2 regions of the Melaminivora sp. genome follow, and region 2 is predicted to be linked to the other one. Evidence: riboswitches for the same ligand, from Rfam matches in the RefSeq annotation. Region 2 holds a riboswitch; the other holds the start of a gene.

What was found. Region 2 has a riboswitch for thiamine pyrophosphate ahead of RT051_RS07215 (FAD-dependent oxidoreductase). Riboswitches for the same ligand answer to the same signal wherever they lie in the genome.
Positions count from the first base shown of each region.
Region 1: another riboswitch for thiamine pyrophosphate. It lies ahead of thiC (phosphomethylpyrimidine synthase ThiC); the one in region 2 lies ahead of RT051_RS07215 (FAD-dependent oxidoreductase).

Region 1 is NZ_DAMCAM010000001.1:2,453-17,998, reverse strand. Features, by position in the region: gene rodA (rod shape-determining protein RodA) at 1-650, shown strand, start outside; gene tldD (metalloprotease TldD) at 695-2,155, shown strand; gene RT051_RS00065 (3-deoxy-7-phosphoheptulonate synthase) at 2,435-3,565, shown strand; gene RT051_RS00060 (hypothetical protein) at 3,646-3,957, shown strand; gene RT051_RS00055 (methyl-accepting chemotaxis protein) at 3,983-5,653, opposite strand; gene thiC (phosphomethylpyrimidine synthase ThiC) at 5,758-7,614, opposite strand; TPP riboswitch at 7,710-7,822, opposite strand; gene RT051_RS00045 (hypothetical protein) at 7,874-8,050, opposite strand; gene lpxC (UDP-3-O-acyl-N-acetylglucosamine deacetylase) at 8,061-8,984, opposite strand; gene RT051_RS00035 (methyl-accepting chemotaxis protein) at 9,140-10,717, shown strand; gene ftsZ (cell division protein FtsZ) at 10,791-12,017, opposite strand; gene ftsA (cell division protein FtsA) at 12,148-13,377, opposite strand; gene RT051_RS00020 (cell division protein FtsQ/DivIB) at 13,398-14,201, opposite strand; gene RT051_RS00015 (D-alanine--D-alanine ligase) at 14,275-15,252, opposite strand; gene murC (UDP-N-acetylmuramate--L-alanine ligase) at 15,249-15,546, opposite strand, start outside.
Region 2 is NZ_DAMCAM010000024.1:13,802-29,347, reverse strand. Features, by position in the region: gene pmbA (metalloprotease PmbA) at 1-1,212, shown strand, start outside; gene RT051_RS07230 (thiamine phosphate synthase) at 1,378-2,328, opposite strand; gene RT051_RS07225 (thiazole synthase) at 2,325-3,152, opposite strand; gene thiS (sulfur carrier protein ThiS) at 3,174-3,371, opposite strand; gene RT051_RS07215 (FAD-dependent oxidoreductase) at 3,368-4,423, opposite strand; TPP riboswitch at 4,569-4,677, opposite strand; gene thiD (bifunctional hydroxymethylpyrimidine kinase/phosphomethylpyrimidine kinase) at 4,760-5,617, shown strand; gene RT051_RS07205 (SH3 domain-containing protein) at 5,646-6,086, opposite strand; gene hyi (hydroxypyruvate isomerase) at 6,280-7,062, shown strand; gene RT051_RS07195 (glycerate kinase) at 7,110-8,396, shown strand; gene RT051_RS07190 (cytosine permease) at 8,433-9,749, opposite strand; gene RT051_RS07185 (BrnA antitoxin family protein) at 9,999-10,181, shown strand; gene RT051_RS07180 (NAD(P)/FAD-dependent oxidoreductase) at 10,229-11,308, opposite strand; gene fdxA (ferredoxin FdxA) at 11,373-11,699, opposite strand; gene RT051_RS07170 (GTP-binding protein) at 11,833-13,149, opposite strand; gene cysD (sulfate adenylyltransferase subunit CysD) at 13,350-14,285, opposite strand; gene RT051_RS07160 (phosphoadenosine phosphosulfate reductase family protein) at 14,342-14,989, opposite strand; gene RT051_RS07155 (DUF934 domain-containing protein) at 14,986-15,381, opposite strand.

The DNA of each region.
Region 1 (15,546 bases), on a different contig from region 2:
TGGCCGCCGGGGCATCGGTCATCTTCTTCGCCGGCCTGCCCTGGAAGCTGGTGCTGCCGCCCGTCATCCTGGGCGCCATCGGCATCGCGCTGGTGGTGTGGTTCGAGCCGCAGATCTGCGCCGACGGCGTGCGCTGGCCGGTGCTGCACAACTACCAGCAGCAGCGCATCTGCACGCTGCTGGACCCCACGCGCGACCCGCTGGGCAAGGGCTTTCACATCATCCAGGGCATGATCGCCATCGGCTCGGGCGGGCTGTGGGGCAAGGGTTTCATGGCCGGCACGCAGACCCACCTGGAGTTCATCCCCGAGCGCACCACGGACTTCATCTTCGCGGCCTTTTCCGAGGAGTTCGGGCTGGTGGGCAACCTGGTGCTGATCAGTTGCTTTCTGCTGCTGGTGTGGCGGGGCCTGGCAATCGCGGCGCGCGCAAACACGCTGTTCGAGCGCCTGATGGCCAGCGCCGTGGCCATGATCTTCTTCGCCTATGCTTTCGTGAACATGGGCATGGTCAGCGGCATCCTGCCGGTGGTCGGGGTGCCGCTGCCCTTCATCAGTTACGGCGGCACGGCCATGACCACGCTCGGCCTGGCACTGGGCGTGCTGATGTCGGTGGCGCGCGCGCAGCGCGAGACGTCCGGGCACGGGTAGCCCCGCGGGCGGCGCGGCGTCGGGCGGCTGCCTAAAATGCCGCGATGATCTCCCGCGAACCCACCATCGAGCGCCTGGCCATCGCCCGCGAGCTGTTGCTCACCCCCTTCGGCCTGGACGAGACGCACCTGTCGCGCGCGCTCTCGCACATCCGTGCGCACCAGGTCGATGACGCCGACCTGTACTTCCAGTACACGCGCCACGAGGGCTGGAGCCTGGAGGAAGGCATCGTCAAGACGGGCTCGTTCTCCATCGACCAGGGGGTGGGCGTGCGCGCCGTGAGCGGCGAGAAAACGGCGTTCGCCTATTCCGACGACATCTCGCTGGCCTCGCTCATGGATGCTGCCACCACCGTACGCTCGATTTCGAGTGCAGGCCAAGCTGGGCGCGGACGTGTAGCTCGCAAAAAAGTAGCGCCGAGCCGCTCCCTCTACGCCGGCCTGGACCCGATCGCCAGCATGGACAGCACAGCCAAGGTGCAGCTGCTCGAACGCGCCGAGCAGCACGCCCGGGCGCGTGACCCGCGCGTGGTGCAGGTCATGGCCGGCCTGGCGGCCGAGTACGACGTGGTGCTGGTGGCCCGCGCCGACGGCACCCTTGCCGCCGATGTGCGCCCGCTGGTGCGCCTGTCGATCACGGTGATCGCCGAACAGGACGGTCGGCGCGAGGTGGGCTCGTCCGGCGGCGGCGGGCGTTTTGGCCTAGCCTACTTCAGCGACGAGCAGATCGCGCAGTACGCCCAGGAGGCAGTGCAGGCGGCGCTCACCAACCTGGACGCGCGCCCGGCACCGGCCGGCGAGATGACCGTCGTGCTCGGCCCGGGCTGGCCCGGCGTGCTGCTGCACGAAGCCGTGGGCCACGGCCTGGAGGGCGACTTCAACCGCAAGGGCTCCAGCGCCTTCAGCGGCCGCATCGGCGAGCGCGTGGCAGCCCGGGGCGTGACGGTGCTCGACGACGGCACCATGGCCGAGCGGCGCGGCTCGCTCAACGTGGATGACGAGGGCCACGCCACACAGAAGAACGTGCTGATCGAGGACGGCATCCTGAAGGGCTACATCCAGGACAGCCTGAACGCACGCCTGATGGGGGTCGCCCCCACGGGCAACGGCCGGCGCGAGAGCTACGCCCACCTGCCCATGCCGCGCATGACCAACACCTACATGCTGGGCGGCGACAGGGACCCGCAGGAGATTGTTGCCAGCATCAAGCGCGGCCTTTACGCCACCAACTTCGGTGGCGGCCAGGTGGACATCACCAGCGGCAAGTTCGTGTTCTCGGCCAGCGAGGCCTTCTGGGTGGAAAACGGCAAGATCCTCTATCCGGTCAAGGGCGCGACGCTGATCGGCAGCGGCCCCGAGTCGCTCAAGAAGGTGACCATGATCGGCAACGACATGCAGCTCGACAGCGGCGTGGGCACCTGCGGCAAGGAAGGCCAGAGCGTTCCCGTGGGCGTGGGCCAGCCCACCATGCGCATCGAAGGCCTGACCGTCGGCGGCACGGCGTGAGCGCCTGCGCCAGCGTGAAAGCCCTGTGGCCAGGGGGCAACGCCGCCCCATGCTGCAGTGCGTCAAAGCGTGCTACATTGCCCCGCATGTCCGCTCCCCGCGCGTATTCCTCCTTCTGGTTTTACTTTTGGTTCTCTGTCCCAGGCGGATGAGAGAGGTACGCGCGCACCCCGAGCCACACGAAAACCCTCCCTGAAAAACCGCCGAAGCTGCCAGCAGCCCGGCGGTTTTTTTGTTCCCCGTTTTCCACCATCCCACCCATCCACCGGAGAGACAGCCATGAACGCACGCATCCCTGCCAGCGCCGAGACCTGGTATCGCAACGTCGACGACCGCACCAGCCAGACCGACGACCAACGCATCCAGGACATCACCGTGCTTCCGCCTCCCGACCATCTGATCCGCTTCTTCCCCATCCGGGGCTCCCGGGTGGAGACCCTGATCGCCGACACGCGCCGCAACATCGGCCGGATCATGGCTGGCGAGGACGATCGTCTGCTGGTCGTGATCGGGCCCTGCTCCATCCACAACCCCGAGGCGGCCCTCGAATACGCCCGCCGCCTGCAGGCCGTGCGCACGCAGTACCAGGACGAACTGGAGATCGTCATGCGCGTGTATTTCGAAAAGCCCCGCACCACGGTGGGCTGGAAGGGCCTGATCAACGACCCCTACCTGGACGGCAGCTACCGCATCGACGAGGGCCTGCGCATCGCCCGCCAGCTGCTCATCGACATCAACCGCCTGGGCGTGCCGGCGGGCAGCGAATTCCTGGACGTGATCAGCCCGCAGTACATCGGCGACCTGATCAGCTGGGGCGCCATCGGCGCGCGCACCACGGAAAGCCAGGTACACCGCGAACTGGCCTCGGGCATCTCCGCGCCCATCGGCTTCAAGAACGGCACGGACGGCAACATCCGCATCGCCACCGACGCCATCCAGTCGGCCGGCCGCGGCCACCATTTCCTGTCGGTGCACAAGAACGGCCAGGTGGCCATCGTTCACACCAAGGGCAACCAGGACTGCCACGTCATCCTGCGCGGCGGCAAGGCGCCCAACTATGACGCAGCCAGCGTGGCCGCTGCCTGCAAGGATCTGGAGGCCGCCGGCCTGCACCCGTCGCTGATGGTGGACTGCAGCCACGCCAACAGCAGCAAGCAGCACGAGCGCCAGCGCGATGTGGCGCGCGACATCGCCGCGCAGATCGCCGCGGGCTCCCGGAGCGTCTTCGGCGTCATGGTCGAGAGCCACCTGCAGGGCGGCGCGCAGAAGTTCACGCCCGGCCAAGACCGGCCCGACGCGCTGGCCTACGGCCAGAGCATCACTGACGCCTGCCTGGGCTGGGACGACTCGGCCGCCTGCCTGGCCGAGCTGGCCGAGGCGGTGCGCGCCCGGCGCCGCGGCGCGGTGTAAGCTCGCCCACAGCCCCGGCCGGCAGGGCGCAGCACCCTCCGGCCGGGCCCTTTCCTCCTTCTGAAAACCCCGGAAACACCATGCACAGCGAAGTCCTGATCACCCTGAGCCCCGGCGAGGAACTGCGCCTGGATCTGCAAGGCAGCGAACCCCTGGACCTGGAGCAGGCGCGCCGTTGGCTCGACGACGAGTTCCATCGCCTGGAGTGCGAGCCGCTGCGCGCCAGCGGCAAGGTGCTGCTGGCCGACAAGGTGCTGGTGGTGGCCCAGGCGGCCGGCACGCGCCACTTCCAGGACCCGCAGTGGGCGCAGCAATTCGCCCGCGCCACGGTCTCGGCGCTGTCCCGCCCGATCGTGCGCATCGACGTGCCGGCCATGGCCGTGAGCTTCTGACAAGGCTCTGATCCGCCGCCCTGCTTCAGCCTGCAACCAGCGTGGGCGGAAGCAGGGCACCCGCTGCGACGCCAGCAGGCGGGGCGCTGCCGTCTGCTGCCGCGCCCCACGTTCCCGGCCCGCGGACGCCCACCTCGCCGAGCTGAAACCGCGCCGCGGATTGCGCGAGCTGCCGCGCCTGCTCGTTGAGCGACGACGAAGCCGCAGCCGACTCCTCCACCAGCGCCGCGTTCTGCTGCGTCATCCGGTCCAGGTGCGCGACCGACTGATTGATCTGGCCGATGTTGTCGCTCTGCAGCGTGGCGCCTTCGGTGATTTCGGCCACGATGGCCGCGACCTGGCGCACACCCTCGACGATCTGCGTCATGGTCTCGCCCGCCTCGCCCACCAGGCGCGAGCCACCTGCAACCCGTTCGGCCGATGCGTCGATCAGCTGCCGAATCTCTCGCGCCGCCTCGGCACTGCGTTGCGCCAGGCTGCGCACCTCGCTGGCCACCACGGCAAAGCCCCGGCCCGAATCTCCGGCACGCGCCGCCTCCACGGCGGCGTTGAGCGCCAGGATGTTGGTCTGGAAGGCGATGGAATCGATGACGCCCGTGATGTCGCCGATGCGCCGCGAACTCTCGGAGATCTCCCCCATGGTGTGCACCACCTGCGCCACCACGGTGCCGCCGCGCTCGGCCACTTCGGCGGCAGAAGCGGCCAGCCGGCTTGCCGCATGTGCAGACCCTGCGCTTTGCTGCACCGTGCCCGTCAGCACTTCCATGGAAGAGGCGGTCTGCTGCAGGCTGGCCGCAGCTTGCTCGGTGCGCTGGCTCAGGTCCTGGTTGCCCAGGGCGATCTCCGAACTGGCCGAAGAGATGCCGCCTGCGGCTTGCTGCACCTGCCCTACCAGAGCCTGCAGGGCCTGCTGCATGCCGCCCATGGCCCCGATCAGCAGACCCACCTCGTCGCTGCGGGTGGCTTGCACCTGCCGTGACAGGTCGCCCGCGGCAATGCGTTCGGCCAGGGCGCGCGCCTGCAGCAATCCACCCGTGACCGAGCGCACGGTCAGCAGCGTGAGCGGCAGCAGGACGAGCAGCGCCAACACCACTGCGGCAGCGATCAGAAGGGCCATGGTCGCCGACCGTGCATCCAGCCGCTCGCGCGCCTCGTCCATGCGCTCGCGTGCCTGGCCCGACAGCCCGGCCAGCGCGCCGTCGGCTGCCTCCATGGAGGCCTTGAGGCGCTCGGCGTAGGCGCCGGCGCCAGCACCGTCCACCTGGGCACGCTCGATCTGCTCGAAGATCGGGACGATGCCCTCGACGTAGCGGCCCAGTTCGGCCTGCGCCTGCTCCAGGCCGGCGACGAAGGTCGCCTGCGAGTCAGCGCCTTCGGCCGGGCGCGCCCTTTGCAGGCCATCGCGCACCCGCGCCAGCTGCTGCGCCCAGGCGCCGCGCAGTTCCTCGACCTCGGCCGAATTGTTGAAGTTGATGATGATGTCCTTTTCCAGCCGCCGCAGCTGGGCCAGGTCGGTGCGCAGCTCGGCCATGGCCGTGAGCGCATGCACCTGCTGCGCAAACAGGCCCTGCACCGTGGCCCGCGCGCCATCGAGCGCGAGATAGCCCAGGAGGCCGATCGCCACCAGCAGAAGCAGCGAGAAGGCGGTGGCAAAGTAGAGTCGCGCGCGCAAGGAAGAGCGGCCCGGCAGTGTCATGGTTCACCTCGGCAGGAAGTCTGGAGCCCGGCACTTGTGGTGCCGGATCCGGGCAACTATAGGAGGGCTGCCAGGCCGTCCTGCCGAGGGTATTCACGGGGCGGTCAGCCTCGCGGCGTGCCCTCGCTGGTGATGGGAATGTAGAACCCCCCGCCCGCGCGGTTGAACTCCTCGGCCTTGGCCTGCAGCCCCTGCTGCGCGAACTCGCGCACCTCCTGGGTGATCTTCATCGAGCAGAACTTCGGGCCGCACATGCTGCAAAAGTGCGCCACCTTGGCAGCGTCCTTGGGCAGCGTCTCGTCGTGGAATTCACGCGCCGTGTCCGGGTCCAGCCCCAGGTTGAACTGGTCCTGCCAGCGGAAGTCGAAGCGCGCCTGGCTCAGCGCGTCGTCGCGCGCACGTGCCCCCGGGTGGCCTTTGGCAACGTCAGCGGCGTGCGCGGCGATCTTGTAGGCAATGATGCCCTGCTTGACGTCGTCGCGGTCGGGCAGGCCCAGGTGTTCCTTCGGGGTCACATAGCACAGCATGGCCGTGCCCATCCAGCCGATCATGGCCGCGCCGATGGCCGAGGCGATGTGGTCGTAGCCGGGGGCAATGTCGATGGTGAGCGGCCCCAGGGTGTAGAACGGCGCCTCGTGGCAGGTCTTGAGCTGCTCGGCCATGTTGGCGGCGATCAGGTGCATGGGCACGTGGCCGGGGCCTTCGATCATGGTCTGCACATCGTGCTTCCAGGCGATTTGCGTGAGTTCGCCCAGGGTGTGCAGCTCGGCAAACTGCGCCTCGTCGTTGGCGTCCGAGGCGCAGCCCGGACGCAGCCCGTCGCCCAGCGAGAAGCTCACGTCATACGACTTCATGATGTCGCAGATGTCCTCGAAGTGCTCGTACAGGAAGCTCTCCCGGTGGTGCGCCATGCACCACTTGGCCATGATGGAGCCGCCGCGCGAGACGATGCCGGTGCGCCGCTGCGCGGTCAGCTGAATGAAGGCCAGGCGCACGCCGGCGTGGATGGTGAAATAGTCCACGCCCTGCTCGGCCTGTTCGATGAGCGTGTCGCGGAAGATCTCCCAAGTCAGGTCCTCGGCGATGCCGCCCACCTTCTCCAGCGCCTGGTAGATGGGCACGGTGCCGATCGGCACGGGCGAGTTGCGAATGATCCAGTCGCGCGTGGTGTGGATGTTCTTGCCGGTGGACAGGTCCATCACGTTGTCCGCGCCCCAGCGGATCGCCCAGACCAGCTTTTCCACCTCCTCCTCGATGCTCGACGTCACGGCCGAATTGCCGATGTTGGCGTTGATCTTGACCTTGAAGTTGCGCCCGATGGCCATGGGCTCGACCTCCGGGTGGTTGATATTGGCCGGGATGATGGCGCGGCCGCGCGCCACCTCATCGCGCACGAACTCGGGCGTGATGACTTGCGGAATGCTCGCGCCCATGGGGTTGCCGGCCAGGCGCTGCTCGCGTGCGGCGTCCTGCAGGTACTGCGCCATCCACTCGCGCCGGCCGTTCTCGCGCAGCGCGACGTATTCCATCTCCGGCGTGATGATGCCGCGGCGGGCGTAGTGCATCTGGGTGACGTTGCCACCGCTTCGGGCGCGGTGCGGCTGGCGCTGCAGCGCGGCTGCCTCGGCGCGCAGGGCGGCCAGGCGAGCGGCGTCCTCGCTCTTTTGCCCATCGTCCAGCGCCAGGGGCTTGCGCCCCTCATAGGCCTCGGTGTCGCCGCGCTCGGCAATCCAGACGCCGCGCACGCTGGCCAGGCCACGGCGCACGTCGATGCTGGCGGCCGGGTCGGTGTAGGGGCCGGAGGTGTCATAGACGCTGACCACCTCGTCGTTGGTGAGCCGGATGTCGCGCACTGGCACGCGCAGGTCGGCGCGACTGCCAGTGATGAAGGATTTGGTCGAGGCGGGAAAGGACTCGCGCGCGCGGGCCAGCAGGTGGGAGAAATCGGCGGGGGCGTTCATGGCAGGCACTCCGGTTCGTGGTGAAGGAAATGCTCCGCAATCGGCAAGAGAGGGACGGGTGCCTGTGCACCCGCCGGCGCGCGCACGCACCCTGGCCTTCCTGCTGCAGCTCTTCTTACGCTGGTACTAACCAGATCAAGTTCGCGGTTTTGGCGGTCGGGTCCGCCATCTCAGCACGCCTGTCGTTCGTGCACCCCGGAGCGCAGGCGAGTATAGGGCGCGTCCGCATCACCAGGGCTTCGGGCCGGATGCCCCGCGTTCAGAGGATGCGCTCGAGGATCAGCACTGCGAAGAACAGGAACGCGGCGATCAGCGTCCACTTGAGCACCACCGTTCCAAGGCGCCGATAGCGCGCCTGCCCAGTGACGGCGAAGAAGGCAAAGCTCACGGCCGCCACCAGCAGCAGGAAGAAGACCGCCGCGCGAAAGACCAGCATGCCCTGCCGCTCACCAGGCGCGCACGGGCTGGGCGAAGCCCGCCGGCGCCTGCCGCTCGCTCTCGAAGGTGACCAGCTCCCAGGCGTCCTCCTGGGCCAGCAGCTCGCGCAGCAGCAGGTTGTTCATGGCGTGGCCCGAGCGGTGGGCGCTGTAGGCGGCCAGCAGCGGCCGGCCCACCAGGTACAGGTCGCCCATGGCGTCCAGGATCTTGTGGCGCGCGAACTCGGCGTCGTAGCGCAGGCCATCGGCGTTGAGCACCTTGTAGTCGTCCATGACGATGGCGTTGTCCAGCCCGCCGCCAAGCGCGCGGCCGCTGGCGCGCAGCATCTCCACGTCCTTGGTGAAGCCGAAGGTGCGTGCGCGGGCGATGTCGCGGGCGTAGTTGCCTTCCCCCAGGTCGAACTCGACGCTCTGGCCGGTCGAGTCCACCGCCGGATGGGCGAAATCGATCTCGAAACGCAGCTTGAAGCCATGGTAGGGCGCAAGCCGCGCCCACTTGAGGCTCGCGCCCTCGCCCTCGCGCACTTCCACGGGCCGCTTCACCCGGATGAAGCGCCTGGGCGCGTTCTGCAGTTCGATCCCCGCGCTCTGCAGCAGGAAGACGAAGGAGGCCGAGGAGCCGTCGAGGATGGGAACCTCCTCGGCGGTGATGTCCACGTAGAGGTTGTCCACACCGAGTCCGGCACAGGCCGACATCAGGTGCTCGACGGTGTGCACCTTGGCGCTGCCCGCGCCAATGGTGGAGGCCATGCGGGTGTCCACCACCGACTCGGCACGGATGGGGATGTCCACCGGCTCGGGCAGGTCCACGCGGCGAAAGACGATGCCCGTGTCGGGCGCCGCCGGGCGCAGCGTCAGCTCCACCCGCTGGCCGCTGTGCAGGCCCACGCCCACGGCGCGCGTGAGGGTCTTGAGGGTGCGTTGCTGGAGCATCGGACGATTTTAGGCGGGCGCCGGCCATCCCCTCTTCAGAATTCCTCTATGACGCCGATAGAACGCCGGGCATCGCTGCCGCGCGATCACTCTCGTGCGGACGCCGGCATGCCCCATCCGGCCCACCAGGCCCCGCTCTCTGCCTGCCCTTTCCCATGAACCGACTCAGCTTCAAGGCCAAGATTCTCTGGATGCTCGCCACCGCCCTGCTGGCGCTGGTGACGATGGCCGCCCTGGCGCTCGTGCAGGAGCGCCGCCTGATCATCGAGGCCCGCCGCGACGTGCTGGCCACGGCCGTGCAGTCTGCGCACAGCATCGTCGCATCCTACAAGGCACGCGCCGACAGCGGCGCCATGCCGGTGCAGGACGCACAGAACGCCGCCCGGGAGGCGGTGCGCGCCTCGCGTTACGGCGGCCCGGACGGGCGCACCGAGTATTTCTACATCTGGACGCTGGACAGCCGCGGCGTGATGCACCCCATCAAGCCCGAGTGGGAAGGCCGGGACATGACGGGCAAGCTCAAGGACGGCACGGGCATGGACCTGCTGCGCCAGATCAACGAGGCTCTCGCCGCGAGCCGCGACGGGCGGGTGTTCGTGCCGGCCATGTTCCCACGCCCGGGCCAGCAGGCGCTGGTGCCCAAGCTGCAATACGCCATGCGCGTGGACGGCTGGAACTGGTTCGTGGGCTCGGGCCTGTACATGGACGACGTGGACGCCGCCGTGCGCCAGGCGCTGTTCAAGGACCTGGCGCTGGTGGCGGCCGTCATGCTGCTGGTGGCGGCCGTGGGCTGGGTGGTGCTGCGCTCGGTGCTGCGCCAGATCGGCGGCGACCCCTCGCAGGCCATGGCGGTCATGGCCGAAGTGGCGCAGGGCCGGCTGGACACGCCCATGCCCGACAGCCCGAAAGGCTCGCTGCTGGACGGGCTCGCGCACATGGTGGCCTCGCTGCGCCGCCTGGTGTCCGAGGTGCGCTCGGCCTCGGATGGCATCGCCACGGCCGCCGCCGAGATCGCCCAGGGCAACAACGACCTGGCACACCGCACCGAGGACACGGCGAGCAACCTGCAGGCCACGGCCAGCAGCATGGAAGAGCTCTCCAGCACCGTGCGCCAGACGTCTGAATCGGCACAGTTGGCCAACCAGCTGGCCGGCTCGGCCGCCCAGGTCGCCGCGCGCGGTGGCGAGGTGGTCGCGCAGGTGGTGGACACCATGCAGGAGATCAACGAAGGCAGCCGCAGGATCAGCGACATCACCGGCGTGATCGATGGCATCGCCTTCCAGACCAACATCCTGGCGCTGAACGCCGCGGTGGAGGCGGCGCGCGCCGGCGACGCCGGCCGGGGCTTTGCCGTGGTGGCCGGCGAAGTGCGTCAGCTCGCCCAGCGCTCGGCCCAGGCCGCCCGGGAGATCAAGACCCTGATCGGCGCCTCGGTGCAGCAGGTGGAAAGCGGCTCGCAGCTGGTGGGCAACGCCGGCGCGACCATGGGCGACATCGTCGCCAGCGTCCGGCGCGTCACGGACATCATCGGCGAGATCGGCGCGGCCACCTCCGAGCAGAGCCAGGGCATCGGCCAGGTCAGCACGGCCATGAACCAGCTCGACCAGATGACGCAGCAGAACTCCGCGCTGGTCGAGGAGTCGACCGCCGCCGCCGAGAGCCTGCGCGAGCAGGCCCTCAAGCTCACGCAGGTGGTGGCCCTGTTCCGGCTGGAAGGCGCGCCGCGCCCATGAAAAAACCCGCGGGCTTCGCGCCAGCGGGTTCTCAGAAGCGGGCGACGGCGCCGCCCGGGGCGCCGGGCGATGCTCAGTCGGCCTGCTTGCGCAGGAACGCCGGGATCTCCAGCTCGTCCATGCCGCCCGAGGACAGCGCGTCCACGCGCGCCGTGGCCTGCGTGCGGTTGGTGCGCCAGACGCTGGGCACGGCCATGTTGTTGTAGTCGGCCGACGCCGCGGCGCCCACGCCCGCCACGCCCGGAACGGTGCTGCCGGCACCGGGCATGTGGTAGGACACGTTGTCGGTGCCGGTGCGCAGGCTGCCCTGCACCACCTGCATGCTCTGGCGGCGGGCGTTGGCGCGCGACAGCCCGGTGGCGATCACCGTGACGCGGATGGCGTCGCCGAGCGACTCGTCATACGCCGCGCCGAAGATGACGTGGGCGTCGGGCGAGGCGTAGGCGTTGATGGTGTTCATCGCCAGGCGCGACTCCGACAGCTTCAGGCTGCCCTTGCTGGCCGTCACCAGCACCAGCACGCCGCGCGCGCCCGACAGATCGATGCCCTCCAGCAACGGGCAGGCAATCGCCTGCTCGGCGGCGATGCGCGCGCGGTCCGGGCCGGCGGCGGTGGCCGTGCCCATCATGGCCTTGCCGGGCTCGCCCATGACGGTGCGCACGTCCTCGAAGTCGACGTTCACCTGGCCGTACTCGTTGATGATCTCGGCGATGCCGCCCACGGCGTTCTTGAGCACGTCGTTGGCGTGGGCGAAGGCCTCTTCCTGGCCCACGTCGTCGCCCAGCACCTCCAGCAGCTTCTCGTTGAGCACCACGATGAGGGAGTCCACGTTGGCCTCCAGCTCGGCCAGGCCCTCTTCCGCGTTCTTCATCTTGCGGCTGCCTTCCCACTCGAAGGGCTTGGTGACCACGCCCACGGTGAGGATGCCCATCTCCTTGGCCAGGCGCGCGATCACGGGCGCGGCGCCCGTGCCGGTGCCGCCACCCATGCCGGCGGTGATGAACAGCATGTGCGCGCCCGAGATCGCCTGGCGGATGTCCTCGGACGCAGCCTCGGCCGCCTCGCGCGCCTTCTCGGGCTTGCTGCCGGCGCCCAGACCGTTGTTGCCCAGCTGCACCGTGCGGTGCGCGGTGCTGCGCAGCAGCGCCTGGGCATCGGTGTTGGCACAGACGAACTCCACGCCCTGCACGCTGCGGTCGATCATGTGCGCGACCGCGTTGCCGCCGCCGCCGCCCACGCCGATCACCTTGATGAGGGTGCCCTGGTTGAATTCTTCGGTTTCGATCATTTCGATGCTCATGTTGCTGCTCCTCTGGCTTTTTCGTGATGGGGTGGGTAGTGGCGGGGGTGGGCTCGCGTGGCCCCGCCGGGCGGTGCGCCGTCGCATCGCAGACGGCGGCGTTTTCGGTGTTGGGGGGTGGTTCGCATGGTCAGAAGTTCCCCACGATGAAATCCTTGAAGCGGCCGAAGGCCGTCTTGACCGAGCCGCTCTTGGCCGCGACCTTGAAGCCGCGCAGGCGCGCCAGGCGGGCTTCTTCCAGCAGGCCCATGACGGTGGCCGCGCGCGGCTGGGCGATCATGTCGGCCAGCGCCCCGGAATACTTGGGCACGCCCCGGCGCACGGGCTTCAAGAAGATGTCCTCGCCGAGTTCCACCATGCCCGGCATGACGGCGCTGCCGCCGGTGAGCACGATTCCCGAGGACAGCATCTCCTCGAAGCCCGAATCGCGGATGACCTGCTGCACCAGCGAAAAAATCTCTTCGACGCGCGGCTCGATCACCCCGGCCAGCGCCTGGCGCGAGAGCATGCGCGGGCTCCTGTCGCCCAGGCCCGGCACCTCGACCTGCGCCTCGGGGTCGGCCAGCAGCTGCTTGGCGTAGCCGCTCTCGACCTTGATGTCCTCGGCGTCCTTGGTGGGCGTCCTCAGCGCCATGGCGATGTCGCTGGTGATCAGGTCGCCGGCGATCGGGATCACGGCCGTGTGGCGGATGGCACCGCCGGTGAAGATGGCCACATCGGTGGCACCGGCGCCGATGTCCACCACCGCCACGCCCAGCTCGCGCTCGTCGTCGGTGAGCACCGACTGGCTGGACGCCAACGGGTTGAGCAGCAGCTGCTCGACCTCCAGCCCGCAGCGGCGCACGCACTTGATGATGTTCTCGGCCGCGCTCTGCGCACCGGTGACGATATGGATCTTGGCCTCCAGGCGGATGCCGCTCATGCCGATGGGCTCGCGCACGTCCTGCCCATCGATCACGAACTCCTGCGGCTCGACCAGCAGGAGGCGCTGGTCACTGGAGATATTGATGGCCTTGGCCGTCTCGACCACGCGCGCCACGTCGGCGGGCGTGACCTCACGGTCCTTGATGGCCACCATGCCGCTGGAGTTGAGTCCGCGGATGTGGCTGCCGGTGATGCCGGTATAGACCCGCTGGATGCGGCAGTCGGCCATCAGCTCGGCCTCTTTCAGCGCCTGCTGGATGCTCTGCACCGTGGCGTCGATGTTGACCACCACGCCGCGCTTGAGGCCATTGGAAGGCGCCACGCCCAGGCCGGCGAGCTTGAGCCCGCCACCGGGCAGCACCTCGGCCACCACGACCATGACCTTGGCGGTGCCGATGTCCAGCCCCACGACCACGTCCTTGTATTCCCTTGCCATCGCTTCGCTAGTCCTTGCCCTCAATGGTTCTTGTTCGGTGCACGGCGAGGCGCCGGGCGTGCGGCCGCGCGCGCCGCAGGCGCCCGGGCCGCGGTGTCACTGCTCACGGTGGTCACGCCGCGCAGGCGCAGCGCGTAGCCGCTGGGATGGCGCAGGTCCGCCGACTCCAGCGCCGCCACCGTGCGGCCCTGCGCCTCGGCCACCTGCGGCAATGTGTTGGTGAGGCGGCGCACGCGCTCGAGCACCTGCGCCGGCGTGCCGCCACCCAGCTCCAGCAGCGCGCCGCTGTCCAGCGTGGCGCGCCAGCCGCCCTGGCCCGAAAGCTCGAGCGCGTCCAGCGGCGAGCCCAGGGGCGCGAGCGCCGGCTCCAGGCGGCGCGCCATGTCCAGCAGCTCGGCGGCGCGGTCGGCCGGGCCCTGCAGGCGCGGCAGGTCCTCCAGGTCGAGCCCGTCGTCGTCGGCCTCGAACACCTCGCCATGGCTGTTGACCAGCATGCCGCCGCCCTCGCCCCAGCGCGCGGCCACGTCGTGCTCCTGCAGCAGCACGCGCAGGTCGCCCGGGAACTCGCGGCGCACCTGCGCGCTGCGCACCCACGGCACCTGCTCGAAGGCGTGGCGCGCGGCCTCCAGGTCCAGGGTGAGGAAGTTGCCCACCAGCTGCGGCGCAACGTTGGCACGCAGGCTCCTGGCGCTGGTGTGCAGCAGCTCGCCCTGCACGACGATGCGCGCCACCGAAAACATGGGCTGGCGCAGCAGCCAGCCGCCACACAGCCACAGCGTGGCCAGCGCCAGGCCGACGAACAGCACCGCGGCGGTGGCGTTCATCAGCCGGACGTCCAGCGGGGCGGGCAGCGTGGTGGCGGCGACGTTCACGGGGTGTTGTCCTCTGTGCCGAGTCTCAGGCGCGGGCCCGGCCCTGTAGGGCGTCGAGCGAGGCGTCGGCCAGGATGCGCAGGCACAGCTCCTCGTAGCTCACGCCGGCGGCGCGCGCCGACATGGGCACGAGCGAATGGCCCGTCATGCCGGGCGAGGTGTTGATCTCCAGCAGGAAGGGCTTGCGGTCGCTCCTGCGCACCATGATGTCGGCGCGCGCCCAGCCGCGGCAGCCCAGGGTGCGGAAGGCCTCGACCACCAGGCGGCCGATCTCGCGCTCCTCGTCCTCGGGCAGGCCGCTCGGGCAGTGGTACTGCGTCGCGTCGGTGAAGTATTTATTCTGGTAATCGTAGTTGCCCTCGGGCGCCTCGATGCGGATCACCGGCAGCGCCTGGGCGAGCAGGCCCTGGCCCAGCACCGGGCAGGTGGTCTCGATGCCGTCGATGAACTGCTCGCACAGCACCTCCGGGTCGTAGCGCGCGGCCAGCATATAGGCCTGCTCGCACTGACCAAGGGTGGTCACCTTGGTCAGGCCGAGCGTGGAACCCTCGCGCGAGGGCTTGACGATCATGGGTGCGCCCAGCGCCTGGAAGGCCTGGACGGTCTCGGTGGCGCTGGCCACCAGGCGCCAGTCGGGGGTAGGCAGGCCTTCGGCGCGCCAGATGCGCTTGGTCATGACCTTGTCCATGGCGATGCTGGAGGCCATGACGCCCGGCCCGGTGTAGGGAATGCCCAGTAGCTCGAGCGCGCCCTGCACCGTGCCGTCCTCGCCGTGGCGGCCGTGCAGGGCGATGAAGCAGCGCGCGTAGCCATGGCTCTTGAGCTCGTCCAGGCCGGCCTGGGCCGGGTCGAAGGCGTGGGCATCGACGCCGCGCGCGCGCAGCGCCTGCAGCACGCCGCCGCCGGACATGAGCGAGACCTCGCGCTCGTTGGATGCGCCGCCCATCAGCACCGCCACCTTGCCCAGTGCCGCAGGCTCGATCATGGGGTCGAATTGGGTCATAGCCCGCATCCTTCTTCGATAGTTTGCTCTTGTTTTTGAATCCATTGTGCCACCTGGGCGGCTACCGCGCCGATGGAGCCCGCCCCCATGCACAGCACCACGTCGCCGCCGCGCGCCAGGGCGGCGATGCGCCCGGGCAGCGCGGCCACGTCGGCCACGAACACCGGCTCGCCCGCCTGCCGCCCGGCCGCGCCCACGGCGCGCGCCAGCGCCTGGCCATCAGCGCCGGCGATCGGTGCCTCGCCCGCGGCATAGACCTCGGTCAGCAACAGCGCGTCGGCGCCCGACAGCACC
Region 2 (15,546 bases):
ACGGTGGAGCGCAACCGCGACAAGTCGCTGGGCGTCACGGTCTATGTGGGGCAGCGGCGCGGCAACGCCAGCACCTCGGACTTTTCCAGCCAGGCCATCGAGCGCACGGTGCAGGCGGCTTACGACATCGCCCGCTTCACCGCCGAGGATCCGGCGGCCGGCCTGCCCGACGAGGCCGACATCGCCCCCCAGGACACGCACCGCGACCTGCAGCTGTTCCACCCCTGGGCGGTGAGCAGCGAGGAGGCCGCGCGCCTGGCGCTCGAATGCGAGGCCGCGGCCTTTGGCACGCACCGGCGCATCACCAACAGCGAGGGCGCGGGCGTGTCGGCGCAGCAGTCGCATTTCTTCAGCGCACACACGCACGGCTTTCGCGGCGGCTACGCCAGCTCGCGCCACAGCATCTCGGTGGCGCCGATCGCCAGCCTGCCCGGGCGCAATGGCGAGATGCAGCGCGACTCCTGGTACAGCTCGATGCGCGACGCGGCGGCGCTTGCCTCGCCCGAGGCCGTGGGCCGCTACGCCGCCCAGCGCGCGCTGTCGCGCCTGGGCAGCAGGAAGATCAGCACGCGCGAGTGCCCGGTGCTGTTCGAGTCGCCGCTGGCCGCGGGCCTGCTGGGCGCGCTGGTGCAGGCCACCAGCGGCGGTGCGCTGTACCGCAAGAGCAGCTTCCTGCTCGACTCGCTCGGCCGGCAGGTGCTGGCCAGCCACCTGGACGTGGAGGAAGACCCCTTCCTTGCCGGTGGCAAGGGCAGCTCGCCCTTTGACCAAGAGGGCGTGCGCGTGGCACCGCGCCGTGTGGTCGAGGCGGGGCGCCTGGAAGGCTACTTCCTGTCCACCTACTCGGCGCGCAAGCTGGGCATGAAGACCACGGGCAACGCCGGCGGCTCGCACAACCTGGCGCTCGCCTCGCGCCTGACCCGCCCCGGCGACGACCTGCAGGCCATGCTGCGCAAGCTCGGCACCGGCCTGTTCGTGATCGAGCTGATGGGCCAGGGCGTCAATTACGTGACGGGCGACTACTCGCGCGGCGCCAGCGGCTTCTGGGTCGAAGGCGGCGAAATCGCCTACCCGGTGCACGAGATCACTATCGCCGGCAACCTGCGCGACATGTTCATGGGCATCGAGGCGGTGGGGGCGGACGCCTACAACTATGGCGCCAAGACCACCGGGTCCATCCTGGTGAACCGCATGAAGGTGGCGGGGAGCTGAGTCGCAGGTTTTCCACGTCAAAACGGGCCTGGGCCCTTGCCAATCAAGGGCTTGCAGCTATTGGTTTTGACTTGGTCTGCCGTGCCTGTCCGGCAGGCCAGTCCCTCCTGCAGGGACGGGCTCTGAATCTCGAGACGCAGCCCGGCGGTACGGCCTCCGGCAGGGTCAGGCAGCGCCAGGCTGCCGCATGGCCCGCAGCAGCCGCGCCGCTGCCGCCTCGGGGTCGGGCGCGGCGACCAGGGCGCGCACCACGGCGATCGATCCCACGCCTGTGGCCAGCACGGCGGGGAACTGCCCCTCGTCTATGCCGCCGATGGCCACCTGCGGATAGCCGCGCATGAGGCGCGCATAGGCGGCAAGGCGCGCCAGGCCCTGCGGGGCCGTGGCCATTTTCTTCAGGGTGGTGGGAAAGACCGCACCCAGGGCGGTGTAGCTGGGCCGGGCGCGGGCGGCGCGCAGCATCTCGGCGTAACCATGCGTGCTCACCCCCAAGCGTGCGCCCGATGCGCGCAGCGTGGCAAGGTCGGTCGCGGGCAGGGCGTCCAGGTCTTCCTGGCCCAGGTGCACGCCGTAGGCACCGGCGTCCAGCGCCGCGCGCCAGTGGTCGTTGATGAACAGCAGCGATTGCGTGCCCTGCACGGCGGCCACGGCGGCGCGCACTTCGCGCTCGATGGCCGCGCGGTCCTCGCTCTTGAAGCGCAGCTGCACCGTGGGCACGCCGGCGCGCGCCATGCGGCCGACCCATGCGGCGTCGGGCAGCACGGCGTACAGGCCCAGCTGGTGCGGGCACTCGGCAAAGGCCGGGCCGCTGGCTTGGTCGTCGCGTTCGGTCAGACCGAAGTCCTGCGGCGCATCCGGCCAGTGCGCGGCATCGAACTGGCCGGTGCGCTGTGTCTGCGCGGCCCAGGCGCGGGCGATGGCCTCGGCATCGTGGGCGATGAAGCCCAGCGCGCTGGCGGCCAGCAGCGCGGCGCGGTAGGCCGGGTCGTCGCTGGTCGGTGCGGGCGGCGGTTCGGGCGCAAAGCCCGTGAACGTGGCGGCGTGCGCGGACAGGATGCGCTGCGCCAGCGCGGCAGCGCCGCCGCTGTCGGGGCTGTCGGGGAGTTGGGCGCTCATGTCGCGTGGTGCCAGAACGGCGTGCCCAGCACCGGCGTGCTGGCCTGGGCGCTGGCCTGCGGCTGCATGGCGCCGCCCAGGCGGGCGGCCCGGCCGGCAGCCACGGCATCGGCAAAGGCGCCGGCCATGAGGACCGGGTCGCTGGCCTGCGCCACGGCCGTGTTCAGCAGCACGCCGTCAAAGCCCCATTCCATGACCTGGCAGGCGTGCGAGGGCAGCCCCAGGCCGGCATCGACCAAGAGCGGCACGTCCAGCCGCTCGCGCAGCAGCTGCAGGGCATAGGGATTCATGGGGCCGCGCCCGGTGCCGATCGGCGCCGCCCAGGGCATGACGGCCTGGCAGCCCACGTCCACCAGGCGCTGGCAGACCAGCAGGTCGTCGGTGCTGTAGGGCAGGACGTGAAAGCCTTCGCGGATCAGCTGCTCGGCCGCCTGCACCAGGCCGAAGATGTCGGGCTGCAGCGTGTAGTCGTCGCCGATGACCTCCAGCTTGATCCACGGCGTGCCGAAGACCTCGCGCGCCATGTGGGCGGTGGTGATGGCTTCCTCGGCGCTGTAGCAGCCGGCGGTGTTGGGCAGGACGGGCACGCCCAGGCGCTTGAGCAGTTCCCAGAATGCCTCGCCGCCGCTGCCTGGCTGCGCGCCCTGGCGGCGCAGCGAGGCGGTCAGCATGGCCGGGCGGGCGCGCTGCACAGCAGCTTCGAGCACGGCGGGCGAGGGATAGCGCGCCGTGCCCAGCAGCAGGCGGCTTTCGAAGGCCTGGCCGTAGAGCACCAGGGCGTCGGCGTCGGCCGACGGGGTGGCGATGTCTTGGGGTTCGGTCATGGAAGGGTATGTGCCTTGGCTTTAGCCGCCGGTCACCGGCGCGATGATTTCCACCTGGTCGCCGTCGGCCAGGGATTGCTCGGCGTAGCGGGTGTTGGGGATGAACTGCATGTTCACGGCCACGGCAAAGGGCGGGCGCGGCGCCAGGTGTGCCACGGCGTCGGCCACGGTGGCGCCGGCGGGCAGTTCGGTGGGGGTCTGGTTGATCAGGACGTTCATGGCTGTTGATGGGCAAGCTGCACGCGCAGCTCGAAGCGCTGCGCCAGCGGCGATTGTCCGGTGTGCAGCAGCTCCAGCACCGCATCGAGCAGGGCCGGGGCGATCATGAAGCCGTGGCGGTACAGGCCGTTGACCTCCAGCACGCGCGGCTCTCGCACGCGCACGGCGGGCAGGTTGTCGGGCAGGGTGGGGCGCAGCTGTGTGGCCAGCTCCAGAATGCGCGCCTCGGCAAAGCCGGGGTGCACGGCGTAGGCGGCGGACAGCAGCTCCAGTGTCGAGCGCACGCTGGCGGGCGAGAGGTCGTCGGACTCGATCTCGGTGGCGCCGATGACGAAGATGCCGTCCTCCTTGGGTGCGATGTAGATCGGGTAGCGCGGGTGCACCAGCCGCGTCGGACGCTGCAAGTGCACGTCCGGCGCGTGCAGGCGCACGACCTCGCCGCGCACGCCGCGCAGCTCGCGCCACTGCGCGCGCGCGCCCAGGCCCCGGCAGTCCAGCAGCAGATCGGGCTGGCCCGCTTCACCGGGCCGAAAATCCTGCGCGGTGCGCGCGCTGTGCCAGTGCACGGCAACGCCCAGCTCCTGCAGGGTGGCGGCCAGGGCGGCGAGCAGCTGGCGGTTGTCCAGCTGGCCTTCGCCGGGCAGGTACAGGCCCTGGTGGAAGCGCCCGGCCACGGCGGGCTCCAGCGCGGCCAGGCGTGCGCCGTCCAATGTCTCCATGGCGGGCAGGCCGGCCACGGCGCCCTGCGTGCGCGCCAGGGTCTGCTGCAGCCGGGCGGCGTCCCCGGCGTCCTGGCGGTGCCACAGTATCAGCGTGCCGTCTTGTTGAAAGAACACCGGCTTGGACAGCTGCGCCAGCAGCTCGGGCCAGCGCGCCAGGCCGTGCTGGCCCATGCGCACCACGCCCGGCTCGGTGATGGCCGACTCGGCCAGCGGCGCCAGCATGGCGGCGGCCACGCGCGCGGCGCTGCCCTCGGCGTCCGGGCCGCCGATGCCGTGCACTTCGACCCGGTGGCCGGCGCGCGCCAGCTGCACGGCCAGCAGCCGGCCCATGAGACCCGCGCCCAGGATGGTAATGGCGCGGGGGGTGTCGAGGGAGGGGATGAGGGAGGGGATGAGGGAGGGGATGAGGGAGGGGGGAAGGGTGTGCATCGCGTTCCTGCGGCCCGTGCGGGCCAGGGGAACAAAACGGGCGGTGCCACACCTGCCGAAAACTCCCCACGCCAGCATGACCTGGATCGGGTTGGAGGGTATTTCTCAGCCGTGGCCTGCGGGCTTGCAAGGCGGCGGCACCCCTGTTTCGTTCGAAGCGCGGATTACAGCACAGCGCCTGCAACCTTGATGTTGACGTGGCGCAGGCCCGCGCGGCCATGCCGGATAATTTTTGCCATGAAGCACGAACACCAGCAGACACCCCCGCACGGCCCTGGACGCTACGCGCGCGTGCTGTCGATCGCCGGCTCCGATTCGGGCGGCGGCGCGGGCATCCAGGCCGATCTCAAGACTTTCGCCGCCCTGGGCTGCTACGGCATGACGGCCATCACCGCCATCACCGCGCAAAACACGCGCGGCGTGGCGGCCATCCACGGCGTTCCGCCCGGGATGCTGCGCGCGCAGATCGATGCCGTGGCCGGGGATATCGGCGTCGATGCGGTCAAGATCGGCATGCTGCACTCGCCCGAAGTGGTGGCCGAGGTGGCCGCCGCGATCCGCCGCCATGGCCTGCCCCACGTGGTGCTGGACCCGGTCATGGTGGCCACCAGCGGCGACCGCCTGATTGCCGAGGAGACGGTGGACGCGCTGGTGCGCGAACTGTTTCCGCTGGCCGAGGTGGTGACCCCCAACCTGGACGAGGCCGGCTGGCTGCTCGGGCGCAACATCGACAGCGAGGCACAGCTGGGTGACGCGGCCGACGCGCTGCTGGCGCTGGGCGCGCGCGCCGCGCTGGTCAAGGGCGGGCACCTGCCCGGCGACCGCGTGGTCGATCTGCTGGCCTGCCGCCCCGGCGAGCACGAGCGGCTGGAGGCGGCGCGCATCGCCACGCCCAACGGCCACGGCACGGGCTGCACGCTGTCCTCGGCCATCGCGGCCCACCTGGCGCTGGGCGAGAGCCTGCCCTCGGCCGTGCGGCTGGCGCGCGGCTACATCCTGCGGGCCATCGCCGCCGGTGCCCAGGTGCGCACGGGCCAGGGCCAGGGGCCGCTGAACCACGGCTTTGCGCCCGTGGCCCAGCGGGTGTTGCGCTGAGAGACCGTGGGCAGGCTCCGGGGAGCGTTCACCAGCCCCAGGTCAGCCGCTTGGCGACCCAGCCGGTCTGGCCGCCGTCACGGCGCACCCGGGCCCAGCTGCCGCGCTCGCCCAGCGTGCGCACGATCTCGTTCTGCTCGAGCCGGCCGAGCACGCGGCTGCTGGTGCCGGGTTTCTCGCGCAGATTGGCGGTGCGCGCGGTGACCACGCGGTGCGGCTCTTTGCTGGTCAGCGGAGCGAACACCCAGCCCAGCGGCGCCTCGTGGTCGCGCACCCTGAGCCACTGGCCCCTGCGGGCGCTCACCTGCAGCGGATAGCCCGAGGCCAGCTCCCACAGCGTGTCGGAGCCGGTCGTGGGTTTCTCGCGCACATTCACCACCCGGCCCTTGATGCTCACGAAGTCGGCCGCATGGGCGACGGACAGGGACAGCGGCAGGGCTACGGCCAGGGCGGCGGCGCAGGAGGCCAGCCGGCGGGAGAGGCTGGGCAGACGGGGCAGACGGGGCAGGCGCGTCGGGTTCAGGGGCACGAGGGGATGTCCTTTCTCTTTCGGTCGGTGGATGAACAGCCCCTGTGGAGGCAAAGGGCTTGCGCGAAGTTCCTGCCGATGTGCCGCGCCTTGCCTCGCGGGCGCCTCGGTGGAACTGGAGTACGCTGCAGGCATGCCCCGCTTTGCCGCCAACCTGACCCTGTTGTTTACCGAGTACCCCTTCCTAGAGCGCTTTGCAGCCGCCCGCAAGGCGGGGTTCGAGGCGGTGGAATTTCTCTTCCCGTATGCGTGGCGCGCTGCCGACCTGCGCGAGCAGCTGGACCGCCATGGTCTGCAGCTGGTGCTGCACAACCTGCCGGCCGGCGACTGGGACGCCGGCGACCGCGGCATCGCCTGCGACCCGGCGCGGCGTGCGGAGTTTCGCGAGGGCGTGGCGCGCGCCATCGAGTACGCCACGGCGCTGGGCGTGCCGCAGCTCAACTGCCTGGCGGGCAGGACGCCGGGGGGCGTGGTGCCGCAGCATGCCACCGAGGTGCTGGTGGACAACCTGCGCCACGCCAGCGCCGAGCTGGCGCGGCACGGCCTGCGGCTGCTGATCGAGCCCATCAACACCTTCGACATTCCGGGCTTTCACGTCAGCCGCACGCAGCAGGCCCTGGAGCTGATCGGGCAGGTCGGCGCGGACAACCTGGCCCTGCAATACGACATCTACCACGCGCAGCGCATGGAGGGCGAGCTGGCCGCCACGCTGCAGCAGCACCTGGCACACATCGCCCACATCCAGATCGCCGACAACCCGGGCCGCCACGAGCCGGGCACGGGCGAGATCCACTACGCCTTCCTGTTCGAACACCTGGACCGCATCGGCTACAGCGGCTGGGTCAGCGCCGAGTACCGCCCCGCCGGCCGCACCGAGGACGGCCTGGGCTGGCGCGAGCGGCTCGCGCGGCAGTGACCACCCGCCGCGGCGCGGCACCCTCCCACCCATCGGTCGAAGAATCCATGTACCAAGACATCGCCTCGCTGCTGCGCGCCCTGTTCGATGCAGCCATCGCCTCGGCCCAGCCGGCGCTGTGCGTGCCGCCGCACCTGCCGCGCCCTGGGGACGTGCGTGGCCGCCTGGTGGTGATCGGCGCTGGCAAGGCTTCGGCCGCCATGGCGCAGGCCGTGGAGCAGCATTACACGGGTCCGCTGTCGGGCCTGGTGGTGACACGCTACGGCTACGCCGTGCCGTGCCAGCGCATCGAAATCGTCGAGGCCGCCCACCCCGTACCCGACGCGGCGGGCGAGCGGGCAGCGGCGCGCCTGCTGGAGCGGATCGGGGGCCTCACGCCGGAGGACGTCGTGCTGTGCCTGATCTCGGGCGGCGGCTCGGCGCTGCTGCCGCTGCCCCTGCCCGGGTTGACGCTGGCCGACAAGCAGCAGGTCAACCGCCAGCTGCTGGCCAGCGGCGCCAGCATCGGCGAGATGAACACCGTGCGGCGCCACCTGTCAGCCATCAAGGGGGGGCGCCTGGCGGCCGCCTGCCACCCGGCGCGGGTCCTCACGCTGCTGCTGTCGGACGTGCCGGGCGATGACCCGGTGGACATCGCCTCCGGCCCCACGGTGGCCGATCCGACCACCTGCGCGGATGCGCTGGCCATCGTGCGCCGCTACCGCCTCGACCTGCCCGAGCGGGTGCTTGAGGTGCTCGCCAGCGGCGCGGGCGAATCGGTCAAGCCGGGCGATGCGCGCCTGGCGCGTTGCGAGGCGCGCGTCATCGCCGCGCCGCAGCAGGCCCTGGAGGCCGCCGCCCGCGTGGCGCGCGAGCACGGCTACGCCGCACACATCCTGAGCGACGCCATCGAGGGCGAGGCGCGCGACGTGGGCAAGGTGCTGGCGGCGCTGGCGCTGCAGGCGGCCGGGCGCGGTGGGCCGTTCGAGCCGCCCTGCGTGCTGTTGTCGGGAGGCGAGACCACCGTAACGCTGCGCGGCCAGGGCCGGGGCGGGCGCAACGTGGAATGCCTGCTGTCGCTGGCGATCGCCACGCGCGGGCACGCGCGCATCCACGCCCTGATGGGAGACACCGACGGGGTCGATGGCGTGGAGGAGATCGCCGGCGCGCTCGTCGGCCCGGACACCCTGGGGCGCGCCTTCGCCCTGGGGCTGAGCCCGCGCCAGAGCCTGGACGACAACGATGGGCACGGCTTCTTCGGCGCGCTGGGCGACGCCGTCGTCACCGGCCCCACGCTGACCAATGTGAACGACTTCCGGGCGGTGCTGATCGAGCGGGGCGGCCCGCCGACCTGACCCGGGAGTCGGGTGACACCCGGCCCGCGGCCGTCTTCAGGCCGGCGCCGGTGCGCGCGGGCGGGTCAGGCGCGCCAGCAGCAGGCACAGCAAGAGCGTCGGCAATGCAGCGCCCATGCCAGGCAGCACCTTGGGCGCCAGGTGATAGAAGGCGATGCCCGCCAGCCACAGTGCCACCGATGGCCCGTGCACGGCAGGCGCTGCGTCCAGCCGGACTTGCGCCGCCACACCGCCGCCCAGGCGGCCCAGCACCACGCCGAACAGCGGCACGAAGACCGAGCTGAGCGTCAGCAGGAACGGCTCCAGGCTGTGCATGGGCAGCACCAGCGCCAGCAGCGTGCACAGCGCGGCAATCGCGATGCCGAGCTGGCGGATGCTCCAGCGCGGCAGCAGGCTGTGCGCGGAGACCGCGCCCGAGTACGCATCGCCATAGGCGTTGTCCACCTCGTCGATCAGGATCAGTGACAGCGCAATCAGGCCGCCCTGCGCCAGCAGCAGTGCCGTCACCAGATCCGCGCTGGGCAGCACCAGGGCGACCAGCACGCCCAGGCTGTAGCACCAGACGTTGGCCAGCAGATAGCCCGCCCAGGTTCCGGACAGCGCCGTGCGCCCGCTCCTGCCGTGCCGCGCGTAGTCGGCCACCAGGGGCAGCCAGGACACCGGCATGGCGATCACCAGATCGAGCGCACCCATGACGCCCAGCCCGCCTGTGCCGGCCTGGTTCCACAGCGCGGCGAAGCCCTGCACCTGCGCCAGCGCCAGGAACTGCCAGGACAGCCAGATCAGCGACAGCACCACCAGTGGCAGCGCCACGCGCGCAATGATGCGCCGCACCAGCTGCACCATGGAGCCGCTGATGAGGGCAGCGACCACACCGCCCCAGAGCAGCGTGGCAGCCAGCGTCCAGCCGCTGCCCATGAATGCGCCCGCGCCGCCCGACTGGCGCGCAATCGCCAGGGTCGAGTCGCGCATGACCACCAGCTCGAAGGTGCCCCAGCCGACCAGCTGCACGATGTTCAGCACGATGGGCAGACCGGCAAAGCGTCGGCCATAGACGGCGTGCATCAGCCCGGCGCTGGACAGGCCGCTGTCGCAGCCCAGTTTTGCCACCCAGCCCAGCAGGCCTGCGCCGACCAGCGAACCGGCGACGATGGCCAGCAGCGCCTCGCGCGGCGACAGCGCCGGCATCAGGTAAGCGCCCACCTGCATGACCAGCAGGCCCACCCCCAGGCTGAACCACAGCGAGGCATGGTCGTGCCAGGCAAACACGCGATCGCCCGGCGCCACCGGCGACAGGGCCTGGTTGACGGGGCCACTGGCGGTGCCTGCGGGCGAAGAGGTGGGTGGGTTCATGGCTTGCGCTACTCCAATGACCAGGCGCATGGGTCGCAGGCCCTGGCGCATCGCCGCGCAGGCAGCAGGGCTGCACCGATGTGGCAGATGGGTGGAGCTTGGCTTCCCTGCGCGAGGATGATCTCGGGCCTGTCTAAGTAAAACGCAGACAGGCGCATCAGGTTCAAAGGGTGTGATCTCAGTCCTGGCTTTGTCGGCCAGGACACCCCCAGCGTTGCGCCACGTCGTGGCGCGGGCCGGATTCTACCGATGCACATTGGTGAGTTGATCGCGCGCAAGCGTGGGCGGCCTGTGGCAGGAGAGAGCAAGACCGCCATCTCGCTGCGCGTTCCAGACTCGGTATTGGCCGGTTTCAAGGCCACGGGGCCTGGATGGCAGACCCGCATGACGGATGCGCAGGCGGAATGGCTGCGCGCCCAGGGCCCTGCGTGAATTCAGCAGTCGATGACGACGGGCCCGTGAAAATCCGCAGGAAAGGCTCACTCCCGCGCCGCTGAGCCCACACCCAGCAACCCCTGCAGCCGCTCACTGCTGGTTGTGTACTCCAGCGGCAATTTGCGCCCGGCCAGCCATTCGGCCGCACCGAAGGCCGCCAGTGTGGCCTCGTGGAAGCCACTCAGGATCAGCCTGCGCTTGCCGGGGTAGGTGATGGCGTCGCCCACGGCGTGGATGCCGGGCACGTTGGTGCAGAAGGTGGCGGTGTCCACGACGAGCTGCTTGCGCTCGAGCTGCAGGCCCCAGTCGGCCACGGGTCCCAGGCGTGGCACCAGCCCCAGGCGCACGAGCAGCAGATCCACCGGCAGGCGCAGGGAGGCGCCCTCAGGCGTGGTCAGCTCCAGGGCCGCGAGGCGGCCTTCTTCCTCCACGATGCCGCCCGGCACGCCGATGGCGACCTGGATGCGACCGGCAGCGCGCAGCGCCTGCAATGCATCGAGCAGGGCCGGCGCCGCATCGAACACATCACGCCGATGCTGCAGCGTGACGCGCGCGGGCCGCAGCGCCTCGGGCGCGGTGGCGCAGTCGATGGCCTGCTGCACCGCAGGCTCGTCGCCGCCGTGCACCACGACCTGCCGCCCGGCCAGGCTGGCCGTGCCGTCCCAGTGGTATTGCACCTGGCGGCCCTCATGCGCCGGCAGGCCGGGTAGCTTGAGCGTGCGCGGCGTGAAGGCGCCCATGCCGCTGGCGATGAAGACGGCGCGCGCCTGCAGCTGCGTGCCCGGGACCGTGCCGACCAGGAAGCCGCCCTCCGGCAGCGCCTGCAGCGTGTCCACCGGCTGGCCGAGGTGGAAGGTGGGGTCGAACGGCTCCACCTGCGCGCGCAGGCGCTGCACCAGCCCATGGCCGGTGCAGACCTGGATGCCGGGAATGTCGTAGATGGGCTTGTCGCCGTACAGCTCGGCGCACTGGCCGCCGAGGTGGGGCAGCGCATCGACGACGTGCGCCCGCAGGCCCTGCAGACCCAGCTGGAAGACCTGGAACAGGCCCACCGGGCCGGCGCCGATGACCACGGCATCGGTGCTCAGGGGGGTCGGTGGACGGGGGAGGAGGTCGGCGGGCACGCGAGAGGGGCGAGGCGAGGGTGGGATCAGGCAGGCAGGCCGGGCCGCCCGCCAGGGCGGTCGATCACCACTTTTCCAGGTACTTGAGCTTGTCTTCCTTGCCGTTCCACTCGTCGGCATCCGGCAGGGCACCCTTGCGCTTGGTGATGCTCTTGAACTTCGGGGTCAGGTCGGCGTTGATCTTGATGTAGGGCAGCTGATCGGCCGGCAGGTCTTCCTCGGCGAAGATGGCGTTGGCCGGGCACTCGGGGATGCACACGGCGCAGTCGATGCACTCGTCGGGGTCGATCACCAGGAAGTTGGGACCTTCGCGGAAGCAGTCCACCGGGCACACGTCCACGCAATCGGTGTATTTGCACTTGATGCAGTTGTCGGTGACAACGTGAGTCATTTCTCGTCTCGCAGGGTTTTGGTATTCGGGATAGCCCGCAATTTTAGGCTGCAGCCATCCCCAGGGCAGGCGCGAGGCCATGCCCCGAAGCTGGTTGTCTTGATGCGTATCAAGCAAGGGGCGGGCTGGCGCCTCAGCGCACCAGCACCGCCCCTGCCGTGCGGTGGCTGGCCGTGTCCACCAGGATCAGCGAGCCGGGCACGCGCGCGCGGGCAAAGGGCGCGGCGGGGATGGGTTCCTGCAGCTGCAGCTCGACCAGACCGATGGCGTTGGGTTCGAGTTGCTCGGCGGCCTCCTGGGCCAGCGTGTGGATGTTCAGCCGATGCGCCACGCGGCGCACGCGCGCCTTGACCCAGCGGTGGCCATGCAGCGCCCAGTACACGCGCCCAGCGGTGAGGGGCTCGTCGTCCAGCCAGGCGACGGTGGCCTGCAGCTCGCGCTGGCCCGGCCAGGGGCTGGCGGCGGCAGGGGCTGGGCTGTCCCAGTTGTCGGCAGTGGTGCCGGCCTGCTGGGGTGGCAGGGGCGCGGCGACGATCCAGTCGCCCCGCGAGACGTCCACCTCGCGGTCGAGCACGATGCCGGCGCTGGCTCCCGTGGCGGCCTGGACCCTACCTGCTGGGCGGCGCGCGTGATCCAGCACCTGGGCCACCTGCGCCTGCTGGCCGCTCGGGAAAACCTGCACCTGCGTGCCCGGCGCCACGCTGCCGGCGGCCACGCGGCCCCAGAACACGCGCCGGCCGCGCTGTGTATCGGCCGAGGCGGCGGCGGTTTTCTCCACCCACTGCACCGGCAGGGCCAGGGGCAGCTGGCTATCCGCCGGCGTGCAGGGCAGCTGTTCGAGCAGCTGCAGCAGGCTGGGGCCGTCGTGGCCGCACCAGCCGGGGTGCGGGTCGGCCACGTTCCAGCCCTTGAGGGCGGAGATCGGCAGCACGGCGGTCACGGCAATGCCGGCATCCTGGGCGAACTGCAGCAGCGCAGCGCGGATATGTTTGAAGGCCAGCGCCGGATCGGCCACGGCGTCCAGCTTGTTGACGGCAAGGACCAGCGAGGGCACGCGCAGCAGGTGGGCCAGCAGGGCGTGGCGGCGCGTCTGGGGCAGGAGCTGCAGGGCGTCGCTCTGCCAGTCGAGCTTGGTGGCGTCCACCAGCACGATGGCGCAGTCGGCCTGGGAGGCGGCGGTGACCATGTTGCGCGTGTACTGTTCATGGCCCGGCGCGTCGCCGATGATGAACTTGCGCGCCGGCGTGGCGAAGTAGCGCCAGGCCACGTCGATGGTGATGCCCTGCTCGCGCTCGGCGGCCAGGCCGTCGGTGAGCTGGGCCAGGTCGGCCTCGCCCGAGCGCGACACGCCGGCCAGCTGGTCGGACAGCACGGCGCGGCTGTCCACCAGCAGGCGGCCGATCAGCGTGCTCTTGCCGTCGTCCACGCTGCCGCAGGTGATGAAGCGCAGGGCGGGGAGGGGACCAGCGGCGCCTGGTTGTTCAGCCGTGGCGTGCTGTGCAGGCTGGCCCCCATCCCCGCCTTCCCCCAGAGGGGGAAGGAGCGAGAGCCCGCTGGCGGGCGGAAGTTGGGCATCCAATATGCCGCCTGCGCCCGCCTGTAGAGCGTGAGCAGCTACGTTTTCGATAGTGTTCACAGTTGCGGTGTTCATCAGAAATACCCATCCTTCTTGCGCTTTTCCATCGAGGCGTCGCTGGTCTGGTCGTCCATGCGCGTGGCGCCGCGCTCGCTGACCTCGGCGGACAGCGTCTCGATCACGATCTCGGCGGCGCTGGCCGCGCGGCTCTCCACCGGGCAGGTGCAGGTGATGTCGCCCAGAGTGCGAAAGCGCACGGCGCGCGTCTCGACCAGCTCGCCCTCGCGCGCCAGGGTGAGCGGCGTGACGGGCACCAGCAGGCCCCGGCGCTCGACGACCTGGCGCGGGTGGCTGTAGTACAGGCTCGGCAGGGCCAGGGCCTCGCGCTCGATGTATTGCCACACGTCCAGCTCCGTCCAGTTGCTGATGGGGAAGACGCGAAAGTGCTCGCCCGGCGCCAGGCGCGTGTTGAACAGCTGCCACAACTCGGGCCGCTGTGCCTTCGGAGCCCACTGGCCGAAGCTGTCGCGGTGCGAAAAGATGCGCTCCTTGGCGCGCGCCTTTTCCTCGTCGCGGCGCGCGCCGCCGATCAGCGCGTCGAAGCGGTGCTCCTCGATGGCTTCAAGCAGCGTCACCGACTGGTGCGCGTTGCGCGGCTCGTCCGGCCGGGCCAGGCGCACGGTGCCGCGCGCCATCGAGTCCTCGACGCTGCGCACGATCAGCTCGGCGCCCAGCTCGGCCGCGCGCTGATCGCGAAACTGCGTGACCTCGGGGAAGTTGTGCCCGGTGTCGATCATCAGCAGCGGAAACGGCAGCTGCCCGCGGCCAAAGGCCTTCTCGGCGCAATGCAGCATGACCAGCGAATCCTTGCCGCCGGAAAACAGGAGCGCCGGGCGCTCGAAGGCGGCGGCGACTTCGCGCAGCAGGAAGATGGTTTCCTCCTCCAGCGCATCGAGGTGGTGGTTGCCGGGCTGGCGCTGCAGCAGCGGGAGGTCGACACGGGCGTTCATGGGCTCTCTCTCAGATCGACAAGGGGACACGTGGACGGGGGCGGGAATGAAAAGATTCAATGCACCAGGTGCAGGCCGCACTCGCGCTGTGCTTCGCCCTTGGTCGGGTCCACGTAGTCGAAGTTGTTGGGCAGGCCGTGCGCCATGCAATACGCGTGCAGGTCGCGGGCTGTCCAGTGCAGCAGCGGCGCGACCTTGAGCAGGCCGTCGGGGTTGCGGCTCACGGGCTCCATCTGTGCGCGCACGGCGCTGTCGCTGGCGCGCAGTGCGGTGAACCAGACTCGGGGCGCGGTCTCGCGCAGGGCGCGGGCAAAGGGTTCGAGCTTGACCTCTTCGGTGAAGGCGGCGTGGCGCGGGTCGTCCAGCGCCGGCGCCGGGCCGTCCAGCGCCTCGCGGTGCGCGCGTGAGCGCAGCGGCAGGTAGGTGCGCAGATTCAGCCCCAGCAGGCGCGTCACCTCGTCGGCGTAGCGGTAGGTGGCCGCGGTGTTGTAGCCGTTGTCCATCCAGATGACGGGCACGTCGGGCTCCACCTGGGTGAGCAGGTGCAGGATTACGGCTTCAAAAGGCCGGAAGTTGGTGGTGACGATGGCCGGCTGGCCCAAGGCCAGCGCCCAGCGCACCAGCGCTGGCGCGTCGCGGCCCAGCTCGGCGTTGATGCGGGGCAGCTCCAGCGCGGCGTTCAGGTCGAGGTCGGGCGCGTTCATGCAGCCTCCCGGGCAAACAGCGGGCGCGGCTCCAGCACGTCGCCCTGGTAGAAGGCGGCGTAGCGCTCGAACTGGCGCTGCGCGGCGCCGGCGTCCACCCCGGGGGCCAGCACGGCGCTGGTGAAGCCGCTCCTGTGCATGTGCACGAGCTGGTCGATCAGCACATCGCCCGTGGCGCGGATGTCGCCCGCGAACTGGTAGCGCCGGCGCAGCAGCAGCGCCTGGGTGTAGGCGCGGCCATCGGTGAACTTCGGGAATTGCAGCTCGATGCGCTCGACGCCGGCGAGGGCGCCGTCGGCGGCCAGGGCGGCCAGGTCGGCGTCGTTGGCGATTTGCAGGGTGTTTTCGGCGCTTTCCGTTGCTGGGTCAGCGGCGTTAGCTATTATTTTCATAGTTACAGGCAAGTCTGGAAGGTTTTCATTCCCTCCCCCTTTTGGGGAGGGCAGGGTGGGGGCCGGCTGGCGATGGCCGCGGCGGCTGGATGACGGGCCGTCGCTGGCCCCCACCCCAACCCTCCCCCAACGGGGGAGGGAGCAAGGTCCCAACCCTCCCCAGAG